2 regions of the Streptomyces sp. NPDC045956 genome follow, and region 2 is predicted to be linked to the other one. Evidence: riboswitches for the same ligand, from Rfam matches in the RefSeq annotation. Region 2 holds a riboswitch; the other holds the start of a gene.

Region 1 (5,430 bases), on a different contig from region 2:
AGGGTCGCGTTCTCCAGCTTGAGGCCGACCTCCTCGGAGATGACCTCGCCGCCCGTGAGGATGGCGATGTCGCCGAGCATGGCCTTGCGGCGGTCGCCGAAGCCCGGGGCCTTGACGGCGACGGACTTGAAGGTGCCGCGGATCTTGTTGACGACCAGGGTCGACAGGGCCTCGCCCTCGACGTCCTCGGCGATGATCAGCAGCGGCTTGCCCGACTGCATGACCTTCTCCAGGAGCGGCAGCAGGTCCTTGACGTTGCCGATCTTGGAGTTGGCGATCAGGATGTACGGGTCGTCGAGCGACGCCTCCATACGCTCCATGTCGGTGGCGAAGTACGCCGAGATGTAGCCCTTGTCGAAGCGCATACCCTCGGTGAGCTCCAGCTCCAGACCGAAGGTCTGGGACTCCTCGACGGTGATGACGCCTTCCTTGCCGACCTTGTCCATGGCCTCGGCGATCAGCTCGCCGATCTGGGTGTCGGCGGCGGAGATGGAGGCCGTGGAGGCGATCTGCTCCTTGGTCTCGACGTCCTTCGCCTGCTCCAGCAGGGCGGCGGAGACGGCCTCGACGGCCTTCTCGATGCCGCGCTTCAGGGCCATCGGGTTGGCGCCGGCCGCGACGTTGCGCAGGCCTTCCTTGACCAGGGCCTGGGCGAGAACGGTCGCGGTGGTCGTACCGTCACCGGCGACGTCGTCCGTCTTCTTGGCGACTTCCTTGACCAGCTCGGCGCCGATCTTCTCGTACGGGTCCTCGAGCTCGATCTCCTTGGCGATGGAGACACCATCGTTGGTGATCGTGGGGGCGCCCCACTTCTTCTCGAGGACGACGTTGCGGCCCTTGGGGCCGAGCGTCACCTTGACGGCGTCCGCGAGCTGGTTCATGCCGCGCTCGAGGCCGCGCCGTGCCTCCTCGTCGAACGCGATGATCTTGGCCATGTGAAGTGGTCCCTCCAGGACTGGGGGTGATTCCTTCGGACCGCGCCCGCGCCCGCGACGGACGGCTCGCCGGCCTTGTGGTTCCTTCCCCACCCGGCCTGCGGGCCTCACCGACCCGGTCCTTCGTTGTCACTCTCACCTTCAGAGTGCTAACGCCAATGATTAGCACTCGCCCCCATCGAGTGCAAGCGCCTTCGGGGGATCGGCCCGGCCGCTCAGCCCCCGGCGAACACCGGTGCGCCCCGGCGCGGACAGGCCCGTGCCCCGGCGCGGACAGCCCGAAGGGCCCGCACCTCCGGGGAGGTGCGGGCCCTTCGGAGAAGAACCGTTCGCTTTGCGTGGCCGGACGTCTCAGGCGCTGAGGCGAACCATGTCGGCCTGCGGGCCCTTCTGACCCTGCGAGATCTCGAACTCGACCCGCTGGCCTTCTTCGAGGGTGCGGTAGCCGTCCATCTGAATCGCGCTGTAGTGGACGAAAACATCCGCACCACCGTCGACCGCGATGAAGCCGTACCCCTTCTCCGCGTTGAACCACTTGACGGTGCCCTGAGCCATGCCTAACTCCCCTATTACTGGCCCTTGCACAGATCCGCACTTCGCGGACCCGGGTCAGACCTCGCCCCCCACGACTGGGGGCGTGCGCCGGAACGCGTCGACCGCGGCTGAATGTATCTGTCCAACTGCCGTCTGCAACAGGTCAATCGGACGAGAAATCCGGACGCACCCGGTCCGCAATGTGGCGAGAATTCGCCTGAATTCGGGTCAAGTCGGGGCACGCAAAGGGCACAAAAGCCGCGAAATACGCCCACACTTTGGCTACATCTTGTCGGGCGCCGGGCAGGAATTCGAGATTCCCGATCTTTCGATCGGGAGCGCGTTCCCCAACCCTACCGCGCTCAATCCCATGGAATTGCCCCCTCCGCTTCTCTCACGGAGGGGGCAATTCGATGAACGCTGCGTCACCTCAATTACCGATGGTAACGGCGGGGGCGGGTCAGCCGCCGGCGACCGCCGGGATGATGGAGACGCCCGCGCCGTCGGGGGTGGCGGTCTCCAGGCCCTGCTCGAAGCGGACGTCGTCGTCGTTGACGTAGACGTTGACGAAGCGGCGCAGCTTGCCCTGGTCGTCCAGGACGCGGGCGGCGATGCCCGTGTGGTTCTTCTCCAGGTCGGCGATGACCTCACCGAGGTTCGTACCGTCGGCGGCGACCTCGGCCTTTCCACCGGTGTAGGTGCGCAGGATGGTGGGGATGCGAACGGTCACGCTCATGCGAGGCCAGCCTCTCGGAAGGAGTCCAGGTTCGGGCGGATGGTGGTGGTGAGTCCGGTGCCGGCCACCGCGTCCAGCGTCTTCAGGCCGTCGCCGGTGTTGAGGACGACGGTGGTGAGCGACGGGTCCAGGACGCCGTCCTCGATCAGCTTCCTGGTGACGCCGACCGTCACGCCGCCCGCCGTCTCCGCGAAGATGCCCTCGGTGCGGGCGAGCAGCTTGATGGCGTCGACGACCTGCTCGTCCGTCACGTCCTCGACGGCACCGCCGGTGCGGCGCGCGATGTCCAGCACGTACGGCCCGTCGGCCGGGTTGCCGATCGCGAGGGACTTGGCGATGGTGTCCGGCTTCTGCGGGCGTACGACGTCGTGGCCGGCCTTGTAGGCGGTGGACACCGGCGAGCAGCCGGCGGCCTGGGCACCGAAGATCCTGTACGGCCGGTCCTCGACGAGACCGAGCCTGATCAGCTCCTGGAGACCCTTGTCGATCTTCGTGAGCTGGGAGCCGGAGGCGATCGGGACCACGAGCTGGTCGGGCAGCCGCCAGCCGAGCTGCTCGCAGATCTCGTACGCCAGCGTCTTGGAGCCCTCGGCGTAGTACGGCCGCAGGTTGACGTTGACGAAGCCCCAGCCCTCGCCCGCCGGGTCGCCGATCAGCTCGGAGCAGAAGCGGTTCACGTCGTCGTAGTTGCCCTCGATGCCGACGAGCTCTCCGCCGTAGACGGCGGCCATGACGACCTTGCCCTGCTCCAGGTCGTGCGGGATGAACACGCAGGACCGGAAGCCGGCGCGGGCGGCGGCGGCGCCGACGGCACCCGCGAGGTTGCCGGTGGAGGAGCAGGAGAGGGTGGTGAAGCCGAAGGCGCGGGCGGCCTCGATGGCCTGGGCGACGACGCGGTCCTTGAAGGAGTGCGTCGGGTTGCCGGAGTCGTCCTTGACGTAGAGACCGCCGGTGACGCCCAGCTCGCGGGCGAGGTTGTCGGCCTTGACGAGCTTGGTCCAGCCCGGGTTGATGTTCGGCTTGTCGGCCACGTCGGCGGGGACGGGCAGCAGCGGGGCGTAACGCCAGATGTTCGCGGGGCCCGCCTCGATGCGCTTCCGCAGCTCCTCGGTGTCGTAGGCCGAGAAGTCGTAGGCGATCTCCAGCGGGCCGAAACACTCCTCGCAGGCGAAGACCGGGCCGAGCGGCACGCGGTGGCCGCACTCGCGACAGGAGAGCGCCGCGGCGGGGCCCAGATCGACGGAGCCGGCGGGGGCGGCGGAGGGGGTGGTGGTGCTTTCGGCGGTCTGCACAGCCATGGAGGCGAGGCCCTTTCTCCTCATCTTCCTCACGACGCATCTCGCCGCGAGACGGATTTGGCACCTTCCCTAGCCGGGAGCCTCGCCACGTCTGCGTGACAAGAACCGACTGGAGGGTTGCCGGGGCTTCAACGGGCCGTATCCCTCTGCCCCTCTGGATGAGCGGTATTCGATTGTTGTGCGGTGCGCGCGGCGACCCCGGCATGCGGTGGCCCCACGCGTTGTTCAAGACTGTAACCGAAGGCCAGGGCGGTTGAGACAGTCGTCCGTACCGCGAGATGGATCACAGAGGAGCCACCGACCGTGCTGGAAGAAGTCGAGCGCTGGCTGGGCGCACGCTCCTGGTCCGTGACGGACCGGCCCCGCCGGCAGCTGCTGACCGCCAAGCACACCACCGGACAGACGGTGAGCGTGGTGCTCCCCGCCCTGGACGAGGAGGCGACGGTCGGCGACATCGTCACGACGATCCGCCGGGAGCTGATGGGGCGGGACCCGCTCGTCGACGAGGTCGTGGTCGTGGACTCCGGGTCGCGCGACCGCACGTCGGCGGTGGCCGCGGCGGCGGGCGCCCGGGTCGTGCACCGCGACGCGATCCTCCCCCGCATCCCGGCCGTCCCCGGCAAGGGCGAGGTGCTGTGGCGCTCGCTGCTGGTCACCAGGGGCGACCTCGTCTGCTTCGTCGACGCCGACCTGCGGGAGTTCTCGGCCGACTTCGTCTCCGGGATCGTGGGCCCGCTGCTCACCGACCCGGACGTGCACCTCGTCAAGGCCATGTACGACCGTCCGCTCGGCGCGGCTCCCGGGCAGGGCGGCCGGGTCACCGAGCTGATGGCCCGCCCGCTGCTCAACATGCACTGGCCGCGGCTGGCCGGCTTCGTGCAGCCGCTGGGCGGCGAGTACGCGGCCCGCCGCTCGCTGCTCGAACGGCTGCCCTTCCCCGTCGGGTACGGCGTCGAGCTGGGCATGCTGGTCGACGCCCTGCACCTGGTGGGCCTGGACGGCCTGGCGCAGGTCGACGTCGGGGTCCGCCTCCACCGCCACCAGGACGGCCAGGCCCTGGGCCGGATGTCCGCCGCGATCTACCGCACCGCCCAGCTCCGGCTGGCCCGCGGCCACCTGGTCCGGCCGGCCCTCACCCAGTTCGAGCGGGGCCCCGCCGGTTTCGAGCCGCGCACGTACACCGTGGACACGGAGGAACGGCCCCCCATGACGGAGATCGCGGAGTACGCGGCCCGGAGGGTGGCGTGAATCTCGGCCGCACGCGCGCCGAAGGGCCGGCGGACCACGTTTGAGGGTTCGGGGGCCGGGCTAGGTTGAGGCGTATGGCTTCAAGGTTCGGTGCTGCTCAGGTGCTGGTCGCCTCCAATCGGGGGCCCGTCTCGTACGAGGTGCGTGAGGACGGTTCGCTGCACGCCAGACGCGGGGGTGGCGGGCTGGTCTCGGGACTGTCGGCCATCGGGCCCGACGCGGGGGCGCTGTGGGTGTGCTCCGCGCTCGGCGACGGCGACCGCGAGGCGGTGCGGCGCGGGACCGGCGAGGACGGCGTGCGGATGCTGGACGTGCCGGCCGACGTGCACGCGGACGCGTACAACGGGATCGCGAACTCGGTGCTGTGGTTCGTGCACCACATGCTGTACCAGACGCCCGTGGAACCCGTCTTCGACGCGGAGTTCCGGCGCCGGTGGGCTTCCTACGAGGCGTACAACCGGGCCTTCGCCGAGGCGCTGGCCGAGGAGGCCGCCGAGGGCGCGGTCGCGATCGTGCAGGACTACCACCTGACGCTGGTGCCGGGGATGCTCCGCGAGCTCCGGCCCGACCTGCGCATCGGCCACTTCTCACACACGCCGTGGGCGCCGGTGGACTACTTCCGGATGCTGCCGGACGACATCGCCGAGCAGGTGCTGCGCGGCATGCTGGGCGCCGACCG
Region 2 (5,430 bases):
ACACCCTCACGGCCCACGAGCAGTACAAGCCGGCCGAGATCGGCCCGACGGTCGACGAGAACGGCGTCGAGCGCAAGGTGAAGAGCACCGAGAAGCTCCGCGCCAAGCTCAGCAAGTCGTACTACGGCGAGGAGTCGCAGATTCCGAAGCCGACCGTCGAGGAGTACAAGGAGATCACGAGCGGCCACGGCCACCACTGACCCTCCAGCGTCGCCACACCACGGTCGAAGGGCCCCGTCCGTTCCGCGGACGGGGCCCTTCGCCGTGCCCGGGGCTGGATAGGGTGGGAGGGCACTTCCTTTCCGCAGTACACACGACACAGGAGCGGCTCATGAGCGCTGTGACCCCCGCTGGAGGCGACAACGCGGCGGGCCGCTCCTGGCCCGCCCTGCTGAACGGGCTGCTTGACGGCCAGGACCTGTCCGCGGACGACACCGCCTGGGCGCTGGACGTGATCATGCGGGGCGAGGCGACCGACGCGCAGATCGCCGGCTTCGCGGTGGCCCTCAGGTCCAAGGGCGAGACCGTCGAGGAGATCTCCGGCCTGGTCCGCACCATGTACGCCCACGCCAACGTGATCGAGGTGCCGGGCGAGACGGTCGACATCGTCGGCACCGGCGGCGACGGCGCCAAGACGGTCAACATCTCCACCATGTCGGCGATCGTCGTGGCAGGCACGGGCGCGAAGGTCGTCAAGCACGGCAACCGGGCGGCCTCCTCGGCGTCCGGCGCCTCCGACGTCCTGGAGAAGCTCGGGGTGAACCTGGAGCTGACGCCGAAGCGGGTGGCGGAGGTCGCCGAGGAGGCCGGCATCACCTTCTGCTTCGCCGTGAAGTTCCACCCCGCCCTGCGCCACGTGGCGGCGGCCCGCGGCCAGCTGGGCATCCGCACGGTGTTCAACTTCCTGGGCCCGCTGACCAACCCCGCCCGGGTCACGTCCCAGGCGATCGGGGTGGCCCACGCCCGGATGGCGCCGATCATCGCCGGCGTCTTCGCCGAACGCGGCCACTCGTCCCTGGTCTTCCGCGGCGACGACGGCCTCGACGAGCTGACCACCACCGCCACCTCCCGGGTCTGGGTCGTGCGGGACGGCCGGGTGAGCGAGGAGACCTTCGACCCGCGCGACGTCGGCCTCGACCTGGTGCCGGTCGAGGCGCTGCGCGGCGCCGACGCCTCCTACAACGCCGACGTCGCCCGCCGCCTGCTGAACGGCGAGACGGGCCCGGTGCGGGACGCGGTCCTGCTGAACTCGGCGGCGGCCCTGGTGGCCCTGGAGCCGGGTGACGCACCGCTGACCGCGCGGATCCGGGCCGGCATGGACCGGGCCGCCGAGGCGATCGACTCCGGTGCCGCACGCCGCGCGCTGGAGCGCTGGGTGGCCGCGAGCAACGCGTAGCCGCCTACGGTGTGACGTGCGTCCCGCGATCCGGACTCGGGTTGCGGGGCGCCGATCACTTCCCCTAGGTTTTTCGACAGGTCATGAGTGACAGTCATGAGGCCCCGGCCGACTGTCCGGCAACCCTCCGTCCGTGGCGGGGTGCCCCGGGTGAAGACCGGGCCGTGGACAGCAAGGTCCTCGGCAAGCGCGGACCCCTCGCGGAACCAGGGGTCCTGGGTCGTCCGAGGGAGTCTCCCGTGAACCAGCGAATGCGATAGGGCCGCAGAGCCCCGCCTCCGCACACTCACCTTCTTCTTCGCAGCGCGTCCGACCGCGCCGGCCCTCACGGGAGTCCGCCATGTCCGTACCCACCGCTGTCGCCACCCCGCTGCCCGTGCTGGGCCGGGACGTCACCGTTCCGCTCGTCACCGGCGGTGAGGTCACCTACGCCGCGCTCGACTACGCCGCCAGCGCCCCCGCGCTCCAGCGGGTCTGGGACGACGTGGCGGCCTACGCCCCGTACTACGGCAGCGTGCACCGGGGCGCCGGGTACCTGTCGCAGCTCTCGACCGACCTGTTCGAGAACGCCCGCGCGACCGTCGCCGGCTTCCTCGGCTGCCGGGACACCGACCAGGTCGTCTTCACCCGGTCCACCACCGACTCCCTCAACCTGCTCGCCGCCGCGCTGCCGGCCGGCTGCCGGGTCTTCGTCTTCGAGACCGAGCACCACGCCTCGCTGCTGCCCTGGAGGGACGCGGACGTGACGTACCTCGACGCCCCGCGCACCCCGGCCGAGGCCGTCGAGACCCTGGAGCGCGCCCTCGCCGCCCGCGAGCCGTACGGGCCCGCCCTGGTCTGCGTCACCGGCGCCTCCAACGTCACCGGCGAGCTGTGGCCGGTGCGTGAACTGGCCGCCGCCGCCCACGCGCACGGCGCCCGGATCGTGCTGGACGCCGCCCAGCTCGCCCCGCACCACCCCGTCTCGGTGGCCGACCTCGACGTCGACTGGGTCGCCTTCTCCGGGCACAAGCTGTACGCCCCCTTCGGCACCGGCGTGCTGGCGGGGCGTGCCGACTGGCTGCGCGAGGCCGAGCCGTACCTGGCCGGCGGCGGCGCCAGCCGCAGCGTCTCCCGGCGCGCCGACGGCGGCGTGGACGTCCAGTGGCACGACAGCGCCGCCCGCCACGAGGCCGGGTCGCCCAACGTCATCGGCGCCTACGCCGTCGCCGCCGCCTGCAAGGCGCTGGAGGAGGCCGGGTTCGACACGCTGGTCGCCCGCGAGCAGTACCTCCTGGGCAAGGTGCGCGAGGGCCTCGCCGAGGTGCCCCAGGTGCGTGTGCTGTCCCTCTTCGGCGACGACGCGCCCCGGGTCGGCGTGCTCTCCTTCGTCGTCGAGGGGTGGAACAGCTCGCACTTCGCCGCCGCGCTCTCCGCCGAGTACGGCATCGGCGTGCGCGACGGCCTGTTCTGCGCCCACCCCCTGGTCCGCACCCTGCTGGGCAGCGACCCGCAGACGCAGGGCGAGTGCGGTGCCCCGGAAGCCGCGCCCGGGGAGAAGTCCCTCAACGCCATCCGGGTGAGCTTCGGCGCGGGCACGCCGGACGAGCACGTCGAGCGCTTCGTGAACGCCGTCAAGGAGCTGGTGAGCGACGGCGCCCGCTGGAACTACCGCACCGAGGACGGGCGGTGCGTCCCCGACACCACCTCCGCCGAGGTGCCGGCGGCCTGAGCGGTCCGGCCCGCCGGCAGCCGCGACCCCAGCAGGATCATCCGCAGCGCCCGCTCCGTGGCGTCCGTGAGGAGTTCGGCGGCGCGCAGCAGTGCGTCGGCCAGCGCCATCGGGGCCGGCATGATCCCGTGGCAGGCGTCCACCCCCGGCACCTCGTGGGCGCCCTCGCCGAGCGTGCCGGCCAGGGCGAGGACGGGACGGCCGGAGAGCTTGGCACGCCGGGCCACCTCCGCGGGGACCTTGCCGCGCGGTGTCTGGTGGTCCAGGGCGCCCTCGGCGGTGAGCACCAGGTCGGCGCGGGCGAGGCGGGCGTCCAGGTCGACGTGGTCCAGCAGCACCTCGAAGCGGGGCAGCAGCCGGGCGCCGACGGCGGCCAGCCCCGCGCCCAGCCCGCCGGAGGCGCCGGTGCCGGGGCCGGTGCGCAGGTCGGTGCCGGTGACACCGAGGTCGCGGGTGAGGACACGCGCCCAGTTCTCCAGTCCGGCCGACAACTGCTCCACCTGCGCGGGCGTCGCCCCCTTCTGCGGACCGAACACCCGGGCCACGCCCCGCTCGCCGCACAGCACGTTGAAGGGGTTGCAGGCCACCAGCAGCTCGGTGTCCCCGAGCCGCGGGTCGAGGCCGGCCGGGTCGATGCGGGCGAGGCGGGTCAGCTCCCGTCCGCCGGGCGGCAGTTCGAAGCCGTCCGCGTCCAGCAGCCGCGCGCCGAGCGCCTGGAGCGCGCCCGCGCCCCCGTCCGAGGTGCCCGAGTCGCCGCAGCCGACCAGGATCCGCCGGACCCCGGTGTCGAGCGCGGCGCGGAGCAGCTCGCCGACGCCGTACGTGGTCGTGGCGCCCGGGTCGCGCAGGGCCCGGGGGACCAGGGACAGTCCCGCGACGGCCGCCATCTCCACGACCGCCGTGTCCTGGGCGCCGAGCAGCGCGAAGTGGGTGCCGACGGGCTCCCCGACCGGCCCCGTGGCGGGCAGCGCCACCAGCCGCCCCCCGGTCGCCGCCGCCAGCGCCACGGCCGTGCCCTCGCCGCCGTCGACCAGCGGGATGCTGTCGATCTCGGCGGTCGGCAGCACCCGGCGGACCCCCGCCGCGATGGCGTCGGCGGCGGCCTGGGCGGACAGGGACTCCTTGAAGCCGCTGGGGGCGACGACGACTCGGTGCAGCACGGCGGGCACGGAGGCCGCGCCGGAGGACACCGGGGCCGCGGGGATCGCGCCGGGCGCCGGGGACAAGGCGGGCAGGGAGGGCATGGAGGGCTCCTTCATCGGGTGACGGGTACGCCGAGCAGCGGCCAGACGGCGGCGGCGAAGAACAGCACGAGGGCGGCGGTCAGCGGTGCCAGGACGGCGGACAGCCGCAGCAGGTCGCGCGGGGTGTAGGTGGGGGTGCCGGGGAGGTCGGAGAAGAGCGTGACCGGCTTGGCGGAGGCGGGCAGGGTGTGGCAGAAGCCGGCCGCGGCGGTGGAGGCGAGCGCGGCGGCGACCGGGTTGACCCCGGCGCCCACCGCCGCGGCGATGACCAGCGGGACCAGGACGGAGGAGCGGGCCGAGCGGGACTGGAGGACCAGGTGGGCGGCCGTGCTCACCGCGACCACGACCCCCAGGAAGACGGCCGGCGTGACGTCCGCGGGCAGCCCCGACACCAGCCATCTCGCCGCACCGGAGTCGGAGAGGGCGACACCCATCGCCATGGTCGCCGCCATGAAGAGCAGGAGCGACCACGGCACCGTCTTCAGGGCGTCCTTGAGCCGCACGGTGCCGAGCGCGGGGGAGGAGGCGACGACCGCGCCGATCAGCGCCACCACCGCCGGGGAGACGTGGTGCACGGGCTCGCTGCACCACAGGGCCACCACCGTGGCCAGCAGCAGGGCGCAGCGCTTCTCCGCCTGGGTCCAGGGGCCGGTGACCGGGCTCTCGGTGTGCCGCTGTATCTCCTCGGCGGTGATGTGGACCGGGCCCCGGCGGTCCGCGCGCCGGGTCGTCGTCAGCAGGACGGTCTCGGCGGCCAGGTGCGAGGAGGCCACCGCCAGCGGCAGCCCGAGCAGCAGCCACTGGGTGAAGCCGATCCGGTCGCCGGTCGACTCCCACAGCACCGACACCGTGATCAGATGTGCGCCCGCGCCGATCAGGGTCGCCACCGCAGACAGAAGGATCACGGTCGGGAACAGCAGCGCCAGCATCACGACCAGTCGTTTCCGGTCGGCGAGAGCCTTGGCGAGGGCGAGGAACACCGGCAGGGCGAGCGCCGCCCGGCCCGAGGTGGCCGGCACCGCGAACGCGGTCACGACCAGCGCGGCCGTCGTCAGGTGCACCAACTGCCGTACGCTGCG

The links. A riboswitch is a leader RNA that binds a small molecule or an ion and turns the genes downstream of it on or off. The one in region 2 is predicted to bind S-adenosylmethionine.
Region 1: linked by a shared signal. The riboswitch ahead of thrC (threonine synthase) and the one ahead of AC07FV_RS03905 (aminotransferase class V-fold PLP-dependent enzyme) in region 2 are both predicted to bind S-adenosylmethionine.

Annotation. Positions count from the first base shown of each region.
Region 1 covers NZ_JBWKKZ010000011.1:146,551-151,980, reverse strand. The annotation lists gene groL (chaperonin GroEL) at 1-935, opposite strand, end outside; gene AC07FV_RS27020 (cold-shock protein) at 1,287-1,490, opposite strand; gene AC07FV_RS27015 (MoaD/ThiS family protein) at 1,930-2,205, opposite strand; gene thrC (threonine synthase) at 2,202-3,503, opposite strand; SAM riboswitch class I at 3,521-3,668, opposite strand; gene AC07FV_RS27005 (glucosyl-3-phosphoglycerate synthase) at 3,807-4,751, shown strand; gene AC07FV_RS27000 (alpha,alpha-trehalose-phosphate synthase (UDP-forming)) at 4,826-5,430, shown strand, end outside.
Region 2 covers NZ_JBWKKZ010000001.1:887,101-892,530, forward strand. The annotation lists gene qcrB (cytochrome bc1 complex cytochrome b subunit) at 1-200, shown strand, start outside; gene trpD (anthranilate phosphoribosyltransferase) at 332-1,396, shown strand; SAM riboswitch class IV at 1,476-1,592, shown strand; gene AC07FV_RS03905 (aminotransferase class V-fold PLP-dependent enzyme) at 1,737-3,107, shown strand; gene AC07FV_RS03910 (glycerate kinase) at 3,044-4,267, opposite strand; gene AC07FV_RS03915 (SLC13 family permease) at 4,363-5,430, opposite strand, start outside.